DNA from 3 places in the Comamonas fluminis genome. Region 3 is predicted to be linked to each of the others. Evidence: predicted binding sites of a transcription regulator. Region 3 holds the regulator's gene; each other region holds the start of a gene.
What was found. Region 3 encodes sigma-54, which starts transcription at its own class of promoters, with help from an activator protein. Its sites were predicted from a motif close to TGGCANGNAANCTGCTTT; they were not measured.
Positions count from the first base shown of each region.

Region 1: JDW18_RS19855 (isopenicillin N synthase family dioxygenase) is a predicted target of sigma-54. The motif match lies at 2,132-2,149, and genes of this name have one in related genera.
Region 2: JDW18_RS09080 ([protein-PII] uridylyltransferase) is a predicted target of sigma-54. The motif match lies at 4,036-4,053, and genes of this name have one in related genera.

Region 1 is NZ_CP066783.1:4,295,208-4,302,547, reverse strand. Features, by position in the region: gene JDW18_RS19865 (M20 aminoacylase family protein) at 1-443, shown strand, start outside; gene JDW18_RS19860 (acyl-CoA-binding protein) at 583-837, shown strand; gene JDW18_RS19855 (isopenicillin N synthase family dioxygenase) at 954-1,952, opposite strand; gene JDW18_RS19850 (ABC transporter substrate-binding protein) at 2,417-3,433, shown strand; gene JDW18_RS19845 (nucleoside deaminase) at 3,446-3,946, shown strand; gene JDW18_RS19840 (ABC transporter substrate-binding protein) at 3,999-5,027, shown strand; gene JDW18_RS19835 (ABC transporter ATP-binding protein) at 5,085-5,930, shown strand; gene JDW18_RS19830 (ABC transporter permease) at 5,939-6,709, shown strand; gene JDW18_RS19825 (phosphoethanolamine transferase) at 6,811-7,340, opposite strand, start outside.
Region 2 is NZ_CP066783.1:1,889,061-1,896,400, reverse strand. Features, by position in the region: gene purL (phosphoribosylformylglycinamidine synthase) at 1-2,995, opposite strand, end outside; gene map (type I methionyl aminopeptidase) at 3,172-3,984, shown strand; gene JDW18_RS09080 ([protein-PII] uridylyltransferase) at 4,176-6,806, shown strand; gene JDW18_RS09075 (hypothetical protein) at 6,907-7,167, shown strand; gene asd (archaetidylserine decarboxylase) at 7,242-7,340, opposite strand, start outside.
Region 3 is NZ_CP066783.1:4,564,349-4,571,688, forward strand. Features, by position in the region: gene JDW18_RS21195 (membrane-bound PQQ-dependent dehydrogenase, glucose/quinate/shikimate family) at 1-652, opposite strand, end outside; gene JDW18_RS21200 (RNA polymerase factor sigma-54) at 932-2,527, opposite strand; gene lptB (LPS export ABC transporter ATP-binding protein) at 2,595-3,386, opposite strand; gene lptA (lipopolysaccharide transport periplasmic protein LptA) at 3,383-4,039, opposite strand; gene JDW18_RS21215 (thiol:disulfide interchange protein DsbA/DsbL) at 4,151-4,801, opposite strand; gene JDW18_RS21220 (SPOR domain-containing protein) at 4,962-5,702, opposite strand; gene argS (arginine--tRNA ligase) at 5,727-7,340, opposite strand, start outside.

The DNA.
Region 1 (7,340 bases), 270 kb from region 3:
TGCAAGGCACGGTGCGCACCTTCACGCTGGAGGTGCTGGACCTGATCGAGCAACGCATGAAGCAGATCAGCGAAAGCCTTTGCGCCGCCCATGGCACGCAGTGCGAATTCGAGTTTGTGCGCAACTACCCGCCCACCATCAACACTGCCCCGGAAGCTGCGTTCGCGCAAAGCGTGATGCGCGACATTCTGGGCGATGCGGGCGTGGTGCCGCAGGAGCCATCCATGGGCGCAGAAGACTTTGCCTTCATGCTGATGGAAAAGCCCGGGGCTTACTGCTTTATCGCCAACGGCGACGGCGACCACCGCGCCATGGGCCATGGCGGCGGCCCCTGCACTTTGCACAACCCGAGCTACGACTTCAACGACGCACTGATTCCGCTGGGGGCGACCTTCTGGGTCAAGCTGGCCCAGCGCTGGCTGGCTGAACCCACGCGGGCCTGATGGCCTGCGGATCGTGAAAAGGCTACTTCCTGCGAGGCAGCCTTTTTTGTTGCGCGCAGATAAAAAAAGAACGGTCGTTCTAATTTCTTTGATTTTTCGCTACACTGGTCTGGATTTCTATAAGCACAGGAGACCTGCCATGTCCGATCTGAACGCCACGTTTGAAGAATCCGTCAAGAATTCCACCTCGATCAGCGAGCGCCCTGACAACGCCACGCTGCTCAAGATCTATGCCCTGTACAAACAGGCCACAGAAGGCGACAACGAAGGCAAGAAGCCCAGTTTCACCGACATGGTCGCACGCGCCAAATGGGATGCCTGGACCAAGCTGGAAGGCACCACAGCCGATGAAGCCAAGCAGCAATACATCGACCTCATCGCATCGCTGCGCTGATCTGCGCTGCCCTTGAACAACAACAAGGCCCCGTGTTCCGGGGCCTTGTTGTTTTAAAGATGGCGGGCCAGCCTCCCAACCAGAGACAGCAAGCAAGCGCAGCCGCTCAGGGGGGATCAATACCTGTTCGAGAAGTTGGCAGAAATACGCTGACGCAAATATTCCGCCCCGGTGATGGGCGGATATTTTTGGGCGGGGCCTTCAATCACCGCATCTTCATTGGCCTGGCAGAAAAAGGCCAGGCTGTAGCGTGCGCCCTGGTATTCGTGGGGCTGAGGGTTGCGTACGCGGTGAAAGTTGCTGGGTAGCTGGTCGTCACTCCAGCGTGTCAGCATGTCGCCGATATTGCAGGTGATGACGCCATCCACGGGTTCCACCGGTGTCCATTGTTGGGCATCAGCCTCTTTGCCGGGCAGCACTTGCAGCCCGCCCTGACCGGCGCGCTGAAACAGCAGCGTCAGGCAGTCAAAGTCCGTATGCGCGCCTGCGCGCCACAGGCCCAGCTCATCTTTGAGTGCGGGGTCCACCGCAAAGTAGTGCAGCATGCGCAGCGTGCTCTGGTAGCTGGGCACGGCGGGGTCGTGGGCGCGGGTGAAGAACTCCTCATCAAAGCCCAGCTTGTAGGTAAAGCAGGAAAGCAGCTGCATGCCCACTTGCCAGCACTGGTGTTCAAAGGCCAGCGTTGCTTGCTGAAAGCCGGGCAGCTCCTGCTCGCTGGGCCACAGACCTTCCATGCGCGGGCGCGTGACTTGATAAGACTCTTTCTGGTCCGGGGTGCGGGTGGAGGGGCGAATCTGCGCCTTGTGCTCCCAGCCGGCGTTGCGCGACAGAGGCCATTGCGCCTTGGTTTCTGGCGCTAGTGCAAACAGCTGCTCAGCCCTGCTGAATGCGGCGTCGATATCGGCCTGCGCAATGCCATGGCCACAAACCTGGAAGAAGCCGATCTCTACCGACGCGTTCCAGATCTGGTCGGCAATCTCCTGCTTGCGCTGCTCGAAGTCGCTGATGTCTATGACGCGAACTTCGCGCGTCGAGGTTTCTGCGCCTTGTCCGCCCATGCGGGCTTCCTTGTCCAGTTCGCCAAGGCTGTAAGAGTGGCTGGTCGTGGTCTGCATAAGAGTTTCTCTTGCGATGACTTCAGACACCCGCGCTACTGGTGAGCAGGTGCTGGCATCTGAAGCGGGGATATCAGGTGCGACGACGGCCGCACCCACTTCAAGAGCAATGACCCGCGAAGCTAATGGCCGGAACCGACCACTGCACCGTGCTGAACGCTTCTACTCTTGCCACTAGTGCAGCAAACAGCGTGCCAGCCATCTGCCATGGGCGTGGCGATCTTGGTTTTGGTGCGCGGCTTCAATCTGGTGCATGGGTGTGCATGAATCCATGCACGGCTGCGTGGCGCATGCACCTTGCGGATGCCCGACAAGGCGTAACAAAAAGCAGGCACGCCAATTGCTAGATAGCTTTACGAGTAGAAGCGTTCAGCCTGCATCTGTGCAGCGCCCGGAAATTGCTCATGTCCTGCCAGCGGCGCTGCTGCTGGTGTTTTTGCCGCCAGAGACCTGAGAGTTCCACCATGCAACGTCGCCATTTCCTTGCTGCCCTGCCTCTTTGCGCTGCGCCCTGGGTACATGCCCAGGGCAAGTCGCTGACTCCGCTGAAATTCACGCTGGATTTCCGTGTCAATGGTCAGACGGCACCTTTCTTTCTGGCGCAGCAAAACGGCTACTACCGTGATGAAGGGCTGGATGTCAGTCTGGACGTGGGCTCTGGCTCGGTGGCTTCGATCACGCGCATCGCCAGCGGTGCCTACCAGATGGGTCTGGGCGATATCAGTTCGCTGATCGAGTTCAATGCGCAAAACGCCGGTACACCGCGTGTGCAGGCCGTCTATCAGTACTACAACCGGGCGCCGTTTGTCATCATCGGGCGCAAGGACAGAGGCATCACCTCGGACTTCGCCAGCCTCAAGGGCAAAAAAGTGGCCGCCGCCGCCGTGGAGTCCACACGCCGTGCCTGGCCCATGGTGGCGCGGCGCAAGAGCCTGCCGGCCGATCTGTTTGCCTGGTCCACCACGGAGTTCTCGGCCCGCGACAACGTCATGGTGCGTGGCGATGTGGATGCGGCCACTTATTTCCATGACTCGGCCGTGTCGCTGTTTGCGCGCATCAAGCCCGAGGAGCTTTCCATCCTGCGCTACAGCGATGCGGGCGTTCATCTGTATGGCAATGCCATCCTGGCGTCCAGCAATCTGATTGCCGAGAAGCCGCAAGTCGTGGCCGCCTTCCTGCGCGCCACCAACCGCGCCATTGTGGAATGCTTGGCCAACCCCGCTGCAGGCATTGCCGCCGTGCGCCAGCGCGAGTCGATTCTGGATGAGAAGCTGGAGCTGGAGCGCTGGTCCATCACTGCGCAGTACGTCGCGGCGGCGGATACGAAAAGCCACGGGCTTGGCGACTTCAGCAAGCGCTTGATGGAGCAGCAGGTGGACAGCGTGGTGCAGACCTTTGCACTCAAGACCACGCCATCTGCCGATGCCCTTTTCAACAGCAGCATGCTGCCCGCCAGAGCGGCCCGCATGCTCAAGGCCTGAGGGGAGAAGACGATGTCTCTGCCTCAAGCCCAGACCCTCAATGACACCGATGGCCGCCATCTGCGTGAAGCCATTGCACTGGCCGATACGGCCCGCGAACGCGGCAACCGTCCGTTTGGCGCGCTGATTGTGGCAGCTGATGGGCGCGTGCTGGCCGCTGCCAGCAACGCCAATGGCGAAAGCGGTGACTGCACGGCCCATGCCGAACTGTCTGCCATTCGCCTGGCCAGCCCCCTGCATTCACGCGATGAGCTGGCCCGCGCCACGCTGTATTCATCTGCCGAGCCCTGCGTGATGTGTGCGGGCGCCATTTTCTGGTCAGCCATTGGCCGCGTGGTCTATGGCATTGATGCCGAACGGCTGCGCGTGTTTCGTGGCGAGCGGCTGGATCAGAAGGATGCCGAATTGTCCTGCCGCGACGTGTTTCAGGCCGCTTCGCACGCCATCGAATGCATAGGCCCGGCCCTGATTGAGGAAGCCAGCAGCTCACACCAGGGGGCCTGGAAGACCTGAGCCTCCACACGAATCCAAGCGCCATTCATTGACTAAAGAGAGGGAGTTCACCATGCAAACCAAGCGTCTGTTTCTGCAATCCATTCTGGCTCTGGGCAGCTTTGCCAGCGCCACCGCTGCTTTTGCCGCAACGCCCATCAAATTCCAGCTGGACTGGCGCTTTGAAGGGCCCGCAGCGCTGTTTCTGCAGCCCGTTGCTAAAGGCTACTTTCAGGCCGCCGGTCTGAATGTGAGCGTGGACGCTGGCAGTGGCTCCGGCGGCGCGATTCAGCGCGTTGCTTCTGGCTCTTACGACATGGGCTTTGCCGATCTGGCGGCGCTCATGGAGTTCCACGCCAACAACCCCGATGTCAAAGACAAGCCCGTGGCCGTGATGATGGTCTACAACAACACGCCAGCTTCAGTCATGTCGCTCAAGAAAAGCGGCATTGCCAAGCCTGCCGATCTGACGGGGAAAAAGCTGGGTGCGCCCGTGTTTGATGCGGGCCGTCGCGGTTTTCCGCTGTTTGCCAAGGCCAACAAGGTGGGCGATGTGCAATGGACCACCATGGACCCGCCGCTGCGCGAGACCATGCTGGTGCGTGGCGATGTCGATGCCATCACGGGCTTCACCTTCACCTCGCTGCTGAACCTGGAGGCCCGTGGCGTGAAGGCGGCGGATGTGGCAGTCATGCCGTTTGCCGACAACGGCGTCAAGCTATATGGCAACGCCATCATTGCCAGCGCCAAGCTGGTGCGCGAGAACCCCGATGCCGTGCGCGCCTTCCTCAAGGCCTTCACCAAGGGGGCCAAAGAAGTTATGGCCAACCCCGGTGCCGCCATTGCCCATGTGAAGGAGCGCGATGGCATCGTCAACACCGCTCTGGAAACGCGCCGCCTGCAGCTGGCGATCGACACGGTCATCAACACCGCCGATGCGCGTGCCGAAGGCTTTGGTCAGGTCAGCCCCACACGCATGGCGCTGATGGCCTCTCAGGTCTCCGATGTCTATGCAACCAAGACGCGCGTGAATCCTGAGGGAGTCTGGAGCGGCAAATTCCTGCCACCGGCCGCCGAACTTGATGTGCTTCCCAAGAAGTAAATGCTCATTGATTGATAGCTGAAAGCGCTTGATTAACAGGCGCTGCAGCCTGCTTTTATGAAATCATCAGATACAGAATCCGCCCGACCCTTTGTCGAATTCAAAGACGTCTGGCTGGCGTACAACGAAGAGCTGCTGCAAGCCAACCACTTTGCGGTGGAGGCGATTGACCTGACGGTGCAGCGTGGCGAGTTCATCGCCATCGTCGGCCCGTCGGGCTGCGGCAAGTCCACCTTCATGAAGCTCACCACGGGGCTGAAGATGCCGTCCATGGGCCGCATCACGGTGGATGGTGAGCGCGTGACGGGGCCGCTCAAGATCTCGGGCATGGCGTTTCAGTCATCGTCGCTGCTGCCCTGGCGCACCACGCTGGACAATGTGCTGCTGCCGCTGGAGATCGTGGAGCCGCACCGCTCGCAGTTCAAGCAAAAGCGCAAGGAATACGAGGCGCGTGCCATTGAACTGCTGGGCAAGGTGGGGCTGGCGGGGTACGAACGCAAATTTCCCTGGCAGCTGTCTGGCGGCATGCAGCAGCGCGCCAGCATCTGCCGCGCCCTGATTCACGAGCCGCAAATGCTGCTGCTGGACGAGCCCTTCGGCGCGCTGGATGCCTTCACCCGTGAGGAGCTGTGGTGCATTCTGCGTGACCTGCAGGCCGAGCAGAAATTCAATGTGATTCTGGTCACGCACGACCTGCGCGAGAGCGTTTTTCTGGCCGATACCGTTTATGTGATGAGCAAAAGCCCGGGGCGCTTTGTCGTGCGCCGCGACATCGACCTGCCGCGCCCGCGTGATCTGGAAGTGACTTACACGCCAGAGTTCTCAGACATCGTCTATGAACTGCGTGGCCATATCGGTGCACTGCGTAAAAGCGGCGCTGATGCTGCTGCAATCCCTCAATAAGGCGCACCATGAAACATCAAAAAACTGCAGAGCGCTGGGCGCCCTGGTTATTGCTGCTGCTGACGATCGTGCTCTGGCAGGTCATCTGTTCGGCGTTCGACGTTTCGGAATTCATCTTCCCCAGCCCCAGAGCCATAGGCCACCAGCTCTATGAGTTTGCAGGCACGATTGCCCTGCATGCCTGGCGCACTTACTGGGTGACCATGGCGGGCTTTGGCCTGGCGATTGTGGTGGGCGTGCTGCTCGGTTTTCTGATTGGCTCCTCGCGGCTGGCCTATGCGGCGTTCTACCCGCTGATGACGGCTTTCAATGCCCTGCCCAAGGCGGCGTTTGTGCCGATTCTGGTGGTCTGGTTCGGCATTGGCGCGGGCCCGGCCATTCTCACGGCCTTTCTCATCAGCTTTTTCCCCATCATGGTGAACATCGCCACGGGGCTGGCCACGCTGGAGCCTGAACTGGAAGACGTGCTGCGCGTGCTGGGCGCCAAGCGCTGGGATGTGCTGATGAAGGTGGGCCTGCCGCGCTCATTGCCGTATTTCTATGGCTCGCTGAAAGTGGCGATTACGCTGGCTTTCGTGGGCACCACGGTCAGCGAGATGACGGCGGCCAACGAGGGCATTGGCTATCTGCTGGTCTCTGCCGGTTCATCCATGCAGATGGGGCTGGCCTTTGCCGGGCTGATTGTGGTGGGCGCCATGGCCATGGTGATGTATGAGCTGTTCAACCTGGTGGAAAAGCACACCACGGGCTGGGCGCATCGCGGGTCGCAAGGCGAGTGATGCAATCAATTTGATAGCTGACTGCGCTTATTCCATCAGTGAAAACGGCCTGCCGGGCTTTGAAACCCGGCAGGCCGTTTGCTTTGTCATTCAGTGAACACTCAGCCCGCGCCGCGGCAGCCTTTCAGCGCATCCAGTGCAGGCTTGTAAGTGGGGGTGCTGACATCCACCAGACCCAGAATGGTGTGATAGAGGTTGTCGTGCGAGACAGGCTTGTCCAGCTCTTTGCGGAGGCAGCTGGCATCCACATGGGTGCGCGCGCCCAGTGTGCCGGGCCACAGAATCATGGGCACATGTTTTTGATCTGCGGGAGCCATGGAGTAGGGCATGCCGTGCAGATAGACGCCCATCTCGCCCAGCGATTCGCCATGGTCGGACATGTAGAACATGCCGGTTTCAAACTGGTCTTGCTGGGTCTTGAGCCAGCTGATCGTCTGGGCCAGGAAATGGTCGGTATAGCGAATCGAGTTGTCATAGACGTTGACCACGTTCTCCTGCGGGCAGCTGGACAGGGCATTGGTCTCGCACTCGGGCTTGAAGGCCTTGAGGTCGGGCGTGGAGCGCTTGTAGTAGGCCGGGCCATGGCTGCCCATCTGGTGCATGGCGAGCACCACGCCCTTGGCGCGGCGTG
Region 2 (7,340 bases), 2.2 Mb from region 3:
AGGCGGGACGGGTCTTGCCCACGATGGTGGAGCACTGGATCAGGCCATGCTTGCGCAGCACGTCCATCACTTCGGTGCGGTCCGCCGTGCGAATCTGCAGCACGGCACCCAGCTCTTCGTTGAACAGCGCGCGCAGCGTCTGCTCTTCGCGGCGGCCAGACACTTGCTTGCCCCAGTTCTTGCCTTCGCCGCTGTCCATGCGGCTGTCGCTGATGCCATCGCCTTCGGTGATCAGCATGTCCACATTCAGGGCCACGCCCACATGGCCGGCAAAGGCCATCTCGGCCACGGTGGCCAGCAGGCCGCCATCGCCCTTGTCGTGGTAGGCCAGAATCTTGCCCGCAGCGCGCAGCTCGTTGACGGCGTCAACCATGGCGATCAGGTCCTTGGCGTCGTCCAGATCCGGCGTTTCGTTGCCTGACTGGTTCAGCACCTGGCCGATGATGGAGCCGCCCATGCGGTTCTTGCCACGGCCCAGGTCGATCAGCACCAGGGTGCTGTCGTCTTCGGTGGCGTCCAGCTGCGGGGTCAGCGTGCTGCGCACATCGTCGATGGATGCAAAGCCGGTGATGATCAGGCTGACGGGCGATGTCACCTTCTTGGTCACGCCACCTTCATTCCACTGCGTGCGCATGGACAAGCTGTCCTTGCCCACGGGGATGGAGATATTCAGCGCCGGGCACAGCTCCATGCCCACGGCCTTGACGGTGGCGTACAGCGCCGCGTCTTCACCGGGCTCACCACAAGCGGCCATCCAGTTGGCCGACATCTTGATCTTGGAGAGCTCAATCGGCGCGGCCAGCATATTAGTGATGGCTTCGGCCACGGCCATGCGGCCCGATGCGGGCGCGTTGATGGCCGCCAGCGGCGTGCGCTCGCCCATGGCCATGGCTTCGCCCTTGAAGCCCTGGTAGTCGGCCAGCGTCACGGCCACGTCGGCCACAGGCACCTGCCAGGGGCCAACCATCTGGTCGCGGTGGGTCAAACCACCCACGGCGCGGTCGCCGATGGTGATCAGGAAGCGCTTGGATGCCACGGTGGGGTGGGCTAACACCTCAATCACCGCTTTTTCCAGCGGCAGATCATTCAGATCCATCGCGGGCAGCTCGCGGGTGACCGTGGTCACGTCCTTGACCATCTTGGGCGGCTTGCCCAGCAGCACGTCCATGGGCATGTCAACCGGGAACTTCTGGTCACCAGCGGCCACAGCCGTGTCTTCCAGCACCAGTTGACGCTCTTCGGTGGCCGTGCCGATCACGGCAAATGGGCAGCGCTCGCGCTCGCAGAAGGCGGTGAACTGCGCCAGCGATTCGGGCGCAATCGCCATGACATAGCGCTCTTGCGATTCGTTGGACCAGATTTCCTTGGGGGCCAGGCCAGACTCCTCCAGGTTCACAGCACGCAGGTCAAAGCGCGCACCACGGCCTGCGTCATTGGTCAACTCAGGGAAGGCATTGGACAGACCGCCGGCGCCCACGTCGTGGATGGCCAGGATGGGGTTCTTGTCGCCCTGCTGCCAGCAGTGGTTGATGACCTCTTGCGCACGGCGCTCAATCTCGGGGTTGCCACGTTGCACCGAGTCAAAGTCCAGCTCGGCCGCATTGGTGCCACTGGCCATGGAGCTGGCCGCGCCGCCGCCCATGCCGATGCGCATGCCGGGGCCGCCCAGCTGAATCAGCAAGGTGCCTGCGGGGAACAGAATTTTCTTGGTCTGGTCCGCATCGATCACGCCCAGGCCACCAGCGATCATGATGGGCTTGTGGTAGCCACGGGTCACGTCACCGACTTGCTGCTCGTACTCGCGGAAGTAGCCCGTCAAGCTGGGGCGGCCAAACTCGTTGTTGAAGGCCGCGCCACCCAGCGGGCCTTCGATCATGATTTGCAGCGGGCTGGCAATGTGCTCGGGCTTGCCCACTTCGCTGCCCCACAGCTTGGAGACCGTGAAACCCGTCAGACCCGCCTTGGGCTTGGAGCCACGGCCGGTCGCGCCTTCGTCGCGGATTTCGCCGCCGTTGCCGGTGGATGCGCCGGGGAATGGCGAGATGGCTGTGGGGTGGTTGTGCGTTTCCACCTTCATCAGCACATGGTTGGTGGCGCTTTGCTTTTGATAGCTGGGTGCGCTTGCTGCGTCTGCGCTACCGGTGAATTTGGCTGTAAAGCGCTCGACCTCATGGCCTTCCATGATGGAGGCGTTGTCGGCATAGGCCACGATGGTGTGCTGGGGCGAGACGGCTTCGGTGTTGCGGATCATGCCGAACAGCGACTTGTCTTGCGCCACACCGTCGATGGTGAAGTTGGCGTTGAAAATCTTGTGGCGGCAGTGCTCGGAGTTCGCCTGGGCGAACATCATCAGCTCTACGTCCGTGGGGTTGCGCTTCAAGCCATGGAAAGCATTGACCAGATAATCGATCTCGTCATCGGCCAGGGCCAGGCCCCATTGCTTGTTGGCTTTTTCCAGCGCAGCGCGGCCACCGGCCAGCACATCGACAAACTCCATGGGCTGGGCTTGCAGGGCCGAGAACAGCTGCTGTGCCTCATCGCGCGTGGCAAAGACCGATTCGGTCATGCGGTCGTGCAGCAAGGCGGCGATCTGGGCAGTTTGCTCAGCGCTCAGCTCGGGCTTGCCACCCAGCAAGCCCGACTTCAGATCGACGCGGTACTCGGTGATGCGCTCCACGCGGAACACATTGAGACCGCAATTGCGGGCGATGTCCGTCGCCTTGGACGCCCAGGGCGAGATCGTGCCCATGCGGGGGGTGACGATGAAGGGCAGGCCATCAGCGTTGCCTTCAAAGGGGTCGCCATAAGTCAAGAGCGCCGACAGGCGCTCTTGCAATGCGGGCACAGGAGTCCCTTCAGTGGCCACCAGATGCACAAAGCGTGCAGACACGCCGGCGATCTTGGGGTGGATGGCGACCAAGTCGGTCAGAAGCTGTTGGGCGCGGAACGAGCTCAGGGCGTTTCCACCCTCAAACTGTGTCAGATGCAATGTCACGAGGCGGCCTGTTTATGTGAAGGCTGGTGAAAAGCGCCATGGCCCGGCTCTTTTGCAAGAACCCGGCCAAGGCGCTGAATCGGTGAGCCTCGGATTTTACCGTGCCTAGCGCTAACGCTTGGACTTCACATCCACAAGCCCTGCAAGTTCAAAGCCGCAATGGGATAATTGAGCCCATGAGCATCACACTGAAGACCCCCGAAGACATTGAGCGCATGCGCATTGCTGGCCGCTTTGCTTCGGATGTGCTGGACTACATCACCCCCCATATCAAGCCGGGCATCACCACCCAGCAGATCGACGATCTGTGCGCCCAGCGCATGGCCGAGCAAGGCACCAAGACCGCCTGCCTGGGCTATCAGCCACCGGGCATGACGCCCTACCCGGCCTATGTCTGCACCTCGGTCAACCATGTGGTGTGCCACGGCATTCCCAATGACAAGCCGCTCAAGAAGGGCGATATCGTCAATGTGGACGTGACCGTCATCACTGAAGACGGCTGGTTTGGCGACAACAGCCGCATGTTCATCATTGGTGAAGGCACTGTGGCGGGCAAGCGCCTGTCCAAGCTCACCTTTGAAGCTATGTGGAAGGGCATCGCACAGGTCAAGCCCGGCGCTACGCTGGGCGATATCGGCCACGCCATCCAGACCTATGCCGAGAGCCACAACCTGTCGGTGGTGCGCGAATACTGCGGTCACGGCATTGGCAAGGTGTTTCACGACGAGCCCCAGGTGCTGCACTATGGCAAACCCGGCGAAGGCGTGGTGCTGGAAGAAGGCATGGTCTTCACCATCGAGCCCATGCTCAACCTGGGCAAGCGTGACATCAAGGCCATGCCCGATGGCTGGACCGTCATCACCAAGGACCACAGCCTGACCGCCCAGTGGGAGCTGATGCTGGCCGTCACCAAGACCGGCTATGACGTGCTGACATGGTCTGAAGGTTCGCCCACACCGCCCGACTTCATCCAGGCCATTCGTACCTGATACCCCGCTGAGGTCATCACCACCTATGCCGCAACGGTCTTGCACCGGATGCGGCATATTTTTTGCTTGATGCGCTTATCCAGCAAGCGCGGGACGCTCACCTTTTTTGACAACACAATCCTTCGGCCTATGGGCTTGAGGTAAGGTCTGGCCCTGCACTTGCCCTGTTGAACCTCGACTTCTTGCTGCGCATGACTACCTCTGCCCCCACCCCTGCCGCTATTGATACCGAAGCTCTGCACCGCTTGCGTGACGACTATCGCGAAGCCAAAAGCAAGCAGATCGCGCTGTTGAAAAACCCGGCGCTGGGCAGACGCAGTATTCGCGGCGTGCTGCACCACTTCAGTGAACTGGCCGACTCGCTGCTGCGCACCCTGTGGCAACGGGCACAAATGCCTGAAAGCACCGCCCTGCTGGCCGTGGGGGGCTACGGGCGTGGTCAGCTCTTTCCGCATTCCGATATTGATGTGCTGGTGCTACTGCCCCAAACTGGTGCGCAACCCGATGAAAGCACGGCCCGCAGCGTGGAGCAATTCATCAGCAGCTGCTGGGATGCGGGTCTGGAAATTGGCTCCAGCGTTCGCAGCATTGCCGAATGCCTGCAGGAAGCCGCGCAGGACCTGACGGTTCAGACCTCCATGCTGGAGTCACGCCTTATTACAGGCAGCCAGCCCTTGTTTGCTGATTTTGAAACCCAGTTTCGCACCCAGTTGGACCCCAAGGCATTTGTAGAAGGCAAAGTGCTGGAGCTGCGCCAGCGCCACGCAAAGTACGACTTCACGCCCTATGCGCTGGAGCCGAACTGCAAGGAGTCCCCCGGCGGCCTGCGTGATCTGCACACCATGCTGTGGCTTTCAAAGGCAGCAGGCTTTGGCAACAGCTGGCGTGAACTGCGGGCCAATGGCCTCATCACGGACCTGGAGGAGCAGCAGCTGGAATCCAACGAAGCCTTGCTAAGCCTGATTCGTGCGCGCCTGCATGCCGTTGCTGGCCGCCACGAAGACCGGCTGGTGTTTGACCTGCAGACCGCCGTGGCCGAGGCATTTGGCTACCGCTCCACCACCCCCGAAGGCCGCAAGCTGGCCATGCGTGCGGGCGAAACGCTGATGCGCCACTATTACTGGGCAGCCAAGGCCGTCACCCAGCTTTGCCAGATTGTGCGCATGAGCATTGAGGAGCGCCTGAACCCCAGCTCCTACACCTTGATTCCGCTGACCGAGCGCTTCTTCGAGAAAGCCGGCACCATTGAGGTGGCCAGCGACGACCTGTACGAAAAAGACCCGCACGCGATTCTGGAAACCTTCCTCATGTACGAGCGCCATGAGGGACTGACGGGGCTTTCCACCCGCACGCTGCGTGCCATCTACGCCAGTCGCGACCTGATGGACAGTGCTTTTCGGCGCGACCCGGTCAACCGCGAGACGTTTCTGAAAATTCTCAAGCAGCCACGCGGCATCACCCACGCCATGCGGCTGATGAACCAGACCTCGGTGCTGGGCCGCTATCTCTGGCCATTTCGCCGCATCGTGGGGCAAATGCAGCATGACCTGTTCCACGTTTACACGGTCGATCAGCACATTCTGATGGTGCTGCGTAATGTACGGCGCTTTTTCATGGCCGAGCATGCGCATGAATACCCGTTCTGCTCTCAGCTGGCGGGCGGCTGGGACAAGCCCTGGCTGCTCTACCTTGCCGCCCTCTTCCACGATATTGGCAAAGGCCGCGGGGGTGACCACTCCATCATTGGCGCAGTCGAAGTCAAACGCTTTTGCCGTGCCCACCAGATCGACAAGGCCGATGCAGATCTGGTCGAGTTCCTGGTGCGCGAGCACCTGACCATGAGCCAGGTGGCGCAAAAGCAGGATTTGTCTGATCCTGATGTGATCCGCGCTTTTGCGCAGCGTGTGGGCAATGAACGCTATCTGACGGCTCTTTACCTGCTCACGGTGGCAGATATTCGCGGCACCAGCCCCAAGGTCTGGAGCGCCTGGAAAGGCAAGCTGCTGGAAGACACCTACCGCCTGACGCTGCGCGTGCTGGGCGGCCGCGCCCCTGATGCCGCCGCCGAAATTGAGGCTCGCAAGCGCGAGGCCCTGATTCAGCTGGCCCTGTCAGCCCAGCCTTTTGAATCGCACAAAAAGCTGTGGGATACGCTGGATGTGAGCTACTTCATGCGCCATGAGGCTGCCGACATTGCCTGGCACACCCGCCACATCTCGCGCCATGTGGGCGCAGGCAAGCCCGTGGTGCGTGCCCGTCGCTCACTGGCAGGCGAAGGCCTGCAGGTACTGGTCTATGCCCCCGATCAGGCCGATCTGTTTGCCCGCATCTGCGGCTATTTCGACCGTGCCGGTTTCTCGATTCTGGACGCCCGCGTGCACACCGCCCACAACGGCTATGCGCTCGACACCTTCCAGGTCGTCGCCCCCACCATGCAAGAGCAATACCGCGAACTCATGCACATGGTGGAAAACGATCTGGCACTGACACTGACCGAAGGCGGCCCCTTGCCCGCTCCCTCCCAGCGCCGCCTCTCGCGCCGGGTCAAAAGTTTTCCTTTTGCGCCGCGTGTGCTGCTGCGCCCCGATGAAAAAGCCCAGCACTGGCTGCTGTCCATCTCGGCCTCAGACCGCGCCGGCCTGCTCTACACCATTGCCCGCATCCTGGCCCAGCACCATATCAGCGTGCATCTGGCCAAGATCAGCACCCTGGGCGAGCGTGTGGAAGACACGTTTTTGATCGAAGGGGCCGAACTGCAGGACAACCCCAGCCAGTTGCGCATCGAGACAGAGCTACTCAAGGCGCTGTCTGCCAGCCACTGAAAAGCGCCTAGCTGCTGCGGTCAACGCGAATATTTCTGCGCGAAGGCTTTAGTTTTGCGCGTGCCTGTCGATATGCAGTCACCACTACTACGGAAAGCCTATGCAGCTCGCCTCCCCAGAAGTCGCGGCATTGCCGCCCAATACGCGCAGTGGCCTGTTCCATATGCCGCTGTTTCGCCCCGGCACCGAGGTCACCCAAAACGGACGCAGGGAAGTTGTCAGCCACGTCATCTTGCGACGCCGCGAGCTGATGATCTATCTGCAAGGTCATGAAGACCCCGTCAAACCGCATACCCTGCAGCTGTCACCCACCTTGTTCAGCACCGAGCGCAAGCCCGAACCGCTGACCTGGTTCCTGTGAGCAAATTCATCAAAAAAGCCGCTGGTGCTTATGCACTCAGCGGCTTTTGCTATTGATTCATTAGCGGGGAAAGATCACCCCAGACGGCGCTGGGCTTGCCCCATCACCTGCCCCAGTTGCACCGGCATGGCAGGCTGCCACTGCGCATTGAACTCAAGCCCCGCGCTTTGCGG
Region 3 (7,340 bases):
GGTCTTCGTAGTTTTTGCCAGTTTTTGAACCTGTATGGAAAGTCCATGCCACTTTCAGCTGGTTCACATTGGCAGCATTGATCTGGTCCAGCGGCGCATAGCGGGCACTGTCGGCATCACGGCCAAATTGCAGCGATTGATTGTCGGCACTGCTGGCATCAGACACCGTGGCCACTTCGCGCACCGGGGTCTCGCCCAGCTTGGCGGTGTTTTGCACCGTATCGTGCGGCGTGAAGATGGACACCGCACCGGCCAGCAGCACAAGAGCTTGCACAGCGGCGGCGGGGATGGCCAGCTTGTTTTGCTTACCAGAAAGCGTCCGAACACACAGCGCTGCCAAAAAGCCCAGCACCAGCACCGGCGCCAGGCGAGGCACCAGGCCCCAGAAAAAAGCACCGACTTCGGCCAGCGCCCAGATCACCGTGCCGACCACGACCACCAGGTACAGCAGGCCGCCCTTGGCATTGCGCTTGACCAGAAAGACACCGGAAATAACCGTCAGCAAACCGGCGATAAGGTAGTACCAGGACCCACCCAGCGCAGCGAGGCGAATGCCGCCGATCGCCAGAACCAGGCCCACCAGCACGAGAACCACGCCAAAAATGCGTGGCAGTAAGCCACCAGAGGGCTTGGCTGTTTGTGTTGTAGACATAAATGCACCATCAAGAACAGAAAACCGGCATCAGATCCGGGCAAGAGCAGCCATGCAAAACAATCCGGCATCAACTCTTGTACATGAACTATACCAATCAGTCATTTTTAATAGGCAACGAATCAAAAATGACCATTTGGTATTGTTTTTATAAATTTCTGAATAAATTGAAAACTCATGCGATCCACAAATCAGCCGAAAAGAACACAGAAGTCACCCGCCCACAAAAAAGCCGCTGTGCAATGCATCAGCGGCTTTTTTGTGGGCGGCAGCGAGCTTTTACAGCGCCTTGCGCAGCGTGGTCGTGGGTATCTTGAGCTGTTCGCGGTATTTGGCGACGGTGCGGCGGGCACATTCGATGCCTTGCTCCTTGAGCATATCGGCCAGTTTGGCGTCTGATAACGGCTTTTTCGTGTCTTCCGCGTCCACAAACTGCTTGATCAGCGCACGCACTGCCGTGCTGGACGCGCTGCCGCCGGTTTCTGTGCCCAGGCCTGAGCCAAAGAAGTACTTCAGCTCGAATGTGCCTTGCGGCGTGGCCATGTACTTGGCGGTTGTCACACGGCTGATGGTGGATTCATGCAGGCCCAACTGGTCTGCAATATCGCGCAACACCAGCGGGCGCATGGCCAACTCGCCATGCACGAAGAAGTTTTTCTGCCGCTCCACAATCGCTTCAGAGACGCGCAAGATGGTGTCGAAACGCTGCTGAATGTTCTTGATGAACCAGCGGGCCTCCTGCAGACGCTGCTGCAGTGCGGCATGGCTTTCGCTGTTTTTGTGGCGGCGCAGCACGCTGGCGTAGATATCGTGCACACGCAGCTTGGGCATCACATCGGGGTTGAGCTGCACGGCAAAATCAACGCGGCCTGAACTGGCGCGCACAGGGCGCACGATGACATCAGGCACCACGATCTGGCGCTCCACATCCATAAACCGGCGCCCTGGCCGTGGCTCCAGCCGTGCAATCAGTGCCATGGCTTCGCGCAAAGCCTCTTCACGGGCGCCGCACAGGCTGGTGAGCTTGCGCAGATCACGCCGCGCCAGCAGGTCCATGGGCTGGGCGCAGATGTTTTGCGCCAGAAGCAGCAGATTCATGTGCGCTTGTGTCGTGCCCTCGTCCTCGGCCTCGCGGATCAGATCGCGCAGTTGCAGCTGCAGGCATTCAGCCAGGTCGCGCGCGCCAACGCCTACGGGCTCCAGACTTTGCAACAGTTTGAGTGCAATGGAAAAGCGCTGCTCCAGCTCTTCACGCTCCTCAAAGTCATCACCAGCCAGGCTTTGCGCCAGCTCTTGCAAGGGGTCTTCAAGGTAGCCGTCGTCACTGAGCGACTCGATCAGAAAACGCAGCGCAGCCATGTCTTCTGCCCCGAGGTGCAGGCTCAGCGCCTGGCGATGCAGAAAGTCGGTCAGGCTCACATGCTCGCGGGCCAGGTCAATGGCATCGACCTCATCGTCACTGTCCCGGTTGCTGCCAGAGCCGCTGCCACTGAGCGATGGGCTATCCCACTCGCTGCTGGATTCCCCGCCCCACTCGCCATCCTGGCCATCAATGCCATCGGCTTCCCAGTTCAGGTTTTCCGGGGTTTCTGCGGTGGCGGGCTCTGCTATGGATTCTGAAGCTGCCTGCGCTTTCTCAGTCTCTTTTTCTGATTGATATATCTCTGAAATGCTTGAGTTGTTTAGGCTGGCTGCTATTTCATCAGGAGCGCCCGCATCCTCCGCATCGCGCTCAAGAAAAGGGTTGTCGATCAGCATCTGCTCGACTTCCTGCGCCAGCTCCAGAGTGGACAGCTGCAGCAGCTGAATCGATTGCTGCAGCTGCGGCGTCAGCGACAGATGTTGCGATACGCGTAGCGACAGCCCTGGTTTCATTGGGGGGACACCCGGCGCGGGGGAAGTGAGTACATGAAGTAAGGGAACGTGGGGGCCATACTACCCATCACATCCTGAAATGCTCGCCCAGATAGACGCGGCGCACATCGGCGTTCTCCACGATCTGCTCTGGTGTGCCTTCGGCCAGCACATGACCGTCGCTGATGATGAAGGCGTGATCGCAAATGCCCAGCGTTTCGCGCACGTTGTGGTCGGTAATCAGAACGCCAATGCCGCGCTCCTTGAGGAAGCCGATGATGCGCTGAATTTCGATCACCGCGATAGGGTCGATACCGGCAAAAGGCTCGTCCAGCAGAATGAAACGCGGCTGCGTGGCCAGCGCACGGGCAATTTCCACGCGGCGGCGCTCACCACCAGACAGCGCCAGCGCCGGAGATTCACGCAGATGGTCCACGCGCAGTTCCTGCAGCAGGCCCGTCAGGCGCTTTTCCACCTCTTCACGGCTCAGCGTCTTGCCTTGCTCATCTTTTTGCAGCTCCAGCACGGCGCGCACATTGTCTTCCACGCTGAGTTTGCGAAAGATCGAGGCTTCCTGAGGCAGATAGGAAAGACCCAGACGCGAGCGCTGATGAATCGGCATATTGCCCACAGCGTGGCCGTCGATGAAGATCTCGCCACCATCGCTGCGCACCAGACCCACAATCATGTAAAACGATGTGGTCTTGCCCGCGCCATTGGGGCCGAGCAGACCGACCACTTCGCCTTTTTGCACGGACAGGGATACGTCCTTGACCACCTTGCGGCTGCCATAGGACTTGGCCAGATGCCGGGCCTCCAGACGGCTGCCGGCCTCTCCGGTGCGGCTGCCGCTGGCGTCAGAGAAAGTGGGCTCGATCATTTCTTCTCGTCAACTTTCTCGCCGCCCAGCGTCATGCTCTGGCGCAGCTGCGTTGCAGGTGTCGCGGGCTTGGGCTGAGCGCCGGGCGTGCCGTCCTTGGGTGCCATGACAGCGCGGACACGACCACCCTGGCCTACGGAAGAGCTGGGCAGGCCGCCGCTAGTCTTCTGACCATCGACCGTGTAAACGTCGGTGATGTTGTTGTAGATGATGATGGAGCCCGTCACCTGGTCATTGAGCTGCCCACCGCGATAGCGGCGCATTTCGCCGCGGCGAATGAACTTGACGATATCGGCCTTGCCGTCGTACTCAATGGTCTCGCCTTCGCCTTCAATGAACTCTTCGGGCTGGCCTGGCACGGTATCGCGCTTTTGGCGGAAGAAGGCACGCTTGCCGGGTTCCGCCACGATGACGCCGTACTGGTAACCCTCTGCGTCCTGGCGCACATCCAGCTGCGCACCACGCAGCACGATGGAGCCCTTGGTCATCACCACATTGCCGGTGAAGACGCTGGTCTGCTTGAGCTCATCATGACGCAGAGCGTCCGCCTCGATGTTCATGGGCTTGGCACTGTCGGCCTTTTCGGCATGGGCGATGCCAGTCGCTGCCGCCAGAGCGCAGGCCAGCGCAAGAGGTAGGAGTGTTTTATTCATGAGAGGCACGTTTCTTGCGTTCATTGTAGTCATTCCCTTTTAGCAAGCCCTGCATAAATCTCCAACAAAAAAGCCCGCACAAAGGCGGGCTTGCGAGACTGCTGACGGAAATCAGGCTTTGCGGCTGGATGCCACCAGCGCATTCACCACGCGCAGCACGTTTTCCATGTTGCCGGCCTTGGTGCCGTCTGTGTAGTAACGACCCGCCACGCCCATGGCAGGCACGCCTTCCACGTCGTACTCGTTTTGCAGCTGGCTAGCCTTGCGCACCTGATTGTTCACGGTGAAAGAGTTGTAGACGGTCTTGAACTTGGCCAGATCCACACCCTGCTTGCCAACCCACTCGAAGATGGCGTCATCGGTCTTGAGCAGGTTGCGCTCCACGTGAATGGTGCGGAACACCTTGGCATGCAGCTGGGGCAGCAGGTTCATGCCTTCCAGCGTGAAGTACAGCTTCTGCTGGGGGACAAAGGATGCATTGAACGCCACAGGCACGCGCTGCACCACGACATCGGCAGGCTGGCTCTTGACCCAGGCTTCAAACTGAGGCTCGAAGGCATTGCAATGGGGGCAGCTGTACCAGAAGAACTCAATCACCTCGACCTTGCCTGCCGGTGCACTGACCGAAGCGGGCTTGCCCAGCTTGATGTAGTCCTTGCCTTCCTTGGGCGCAGCGCCCTGGGCCCAGCTAGAGGAAGCGCCCAAAGTCAGAGCACCAGCAGCAGCTGCCGAGGCAGCCATAGAAAATTCACGGCGTTTCATTCCAACAAACTCCTTGAGTTCAAGTCTGCAATATCTGAGGCGCCAGCCTCTAAAAAGTTCAACTGGCGCAATCTAAACCAGAGGCATCAAGCAAGGGCCGCCCCGCAGCGAGGATGCCGTCCCCCTTGGGGGAAGGCGCAAAGCGCCTCAGGGGGTAGCGTTATTTCGCCGCACGCACCAGCGAAGAATCCACGCCAGCCCCATCCAGCTTGCCCTTGAGGGACTCCGCATCATCGCGCTTGCCAAACGGGCCTACACGCACGCGGAAGATGGTGATGCCGTTTTGCTCACGTTCGCTGATGCGCGACTCCCAGCCCAGCATGGCCAGCTTGGCGCGCTGTGCCTCGGCTTCGCTCTGGCCGCGGAAAGCACCAGCCTGCACAAAGTAGTTGAATGCAGCGTCGCCCGACTGAGCAGCCTGAGCCGCCGCCTTTTCACGCTCTGCACGGGCCTTTTCAGCCTTGTCCGCCTTGTCAGCAGCGGCAGAGCGCTCCTTGACCAGATCACCCAGCGGATCTGCGGCTTGCGCGGGCTTGGTCGGCTCGGGCGTAGCAGGCGCTGCGGGAGTGGTTGGCGTCGTGGGTGTCGTTGGTGTGGCCACGCCGCCCGTCGATGTGGGCTGCGCCGGTGTGGTGGGCGGCGTCACGGTCACATCGCTGGGCGCTGTGGGCGCTGCCACAGGTGGCGGCGCTGGCTGGCGGCTTTGCAGCGGAGCGTTGGGGTCCCAGTTTCTGTTGCGCTCGGCTTCCGCCGCATCTCTTTGCGTGTTGTTGCCACCCTTGGTCAGGAATGGCACTGGCACCTTGGTCACATAGATAGCCACGGCCAGCGCTGCTGCCAGACCGATGACCATGCCAAAGATAAGCCCCAGAATGGTGCCACCGCGTTGCTGCTTCTTCATAAGTCGCTTTGTTTACGCTTCAAATTACATGCGCTCGGGTGCACTGACACCCAGCACGGCCAAGCCATTGTGCAACACCTGAGCCGTGGCCGCGACCAGTGCCAGTCGCGCCAGCTTGACCTTCTCGTCGTCCACCAGAATGCGCTCGGCGTCGTAATAGCTGTGGTAGCTGGAGGCCAGATCGCGCAGGTAGAAGGTCACGTCGTGTGGCGCATTGCCTGCAGCGGCGGCCGTCAGCATCTCGGGGTACTTCGCCAGCAGCAGCATCAGGGCCTGGGCCTGTGGGCCTTCCAGCGCGGACAGATCCACATCACCCAGCGCAGGCACGCCTGCGCCACCGGCCTCTTGCCAGGCGCGCAGCACGGACTGGATACGGGCATGGGCGTACTGCACGTAGTACACGGGGTTGTCGTTGTTCTGGGCCACGGCCAAGTCCACGTCAAAGGTGTACTCGGTATCAGGCTTGCGGCTCAGCAGGAAGAAGCGCACGGCGTCCTTGCTGGTCCACTCGATCAAGTCGCGCAGCGTGACGTAAGAACCCGCACGCTTGCTGATCTTGACCTCTTCGCCATTGCGCACCACGCGCACCATGGTGTGCAGCACGTAGTCGGGGTAGCCCTGGGGGATACCCACATTGGCTGCCTGCAAGCCGGCGCGCACGCGGGCGATGGTGCCGTGGTGGTCCGTGCCCTGGATGTTGACGACCTTGCCATAGCCACGCTTGAACTTCTGGATGTGATACGCCACATCAGGCAGGAAGTAGGTGTAGGTGCCGTCGGTCTTGCGCATCACGCGGTCTTTGTCGTCACCGTAGTCGGTGGACTTGAGCCACAGCGCGCCGTCCTGCTCGTAGGTGTGACCGCTTTCGATCAGACGCTTGACGGTGTCTTCCACATGGCCGTTCTTGTACAGGCTCGACTCGAGGTAGTACTCGTCAAACTTGAGGTTGAAGGCCTGCAAATCCTTGTCCTGCTCGTTGCGCAGATAAGCCACGGCGAAGTTGCGGATGTTCTCGTAATCCTCGACATCACCGTTGGCGGTGAACTCGCGGTCATCGGCCTTGACGGTTTCCTTGGCCAGAAAGGCCTGGGCGATGTCGGCGATGTAGTCACCGTTGTAGAAATTCTTGGCCAGCGGGTTTTCGCTGTCGGTAGGCCAGCACTCGTCACCGGGCTTAAAGCCCTTGGCACGCAGCTGGGTGGACTTGGTCAGCGTGTCGATCTGCACGCCCGCGTCGTTGTAATAAAACTCGCGGTGCACCTTCCAGCCCTGGGTGCTGTACAGATTGCTGATGGCATCGCCAATCGCCGCCTGGCGGCCGTGGCCCACGTGCAGCGGGCCGGTGGGGTTGGCGGAGACAAACTCCACCAGGATGTTCTCGCCACGGTCGGCCTGGTAGCCGAACTTCTCGCCCTGCGCCAGCACTTCGCGGATGATTTCCTGCTTGGCAGCGGGCTTGAGGCGAATGTTCAAAAAGCCGGGGCCGGCGATCTCGATCGCATCCACCCACTTCTGGAAAGCGGGCGTGGCTTCCAGCGCGGCCTTGAGCTGTTCGCCCAGTGCGCGGGGGTTGGCCTTCAGGGGCTTGGCCAGCTGCATGGCCGCCGTACAAGCGAAGTCGCCATGGGCTGCCACTTT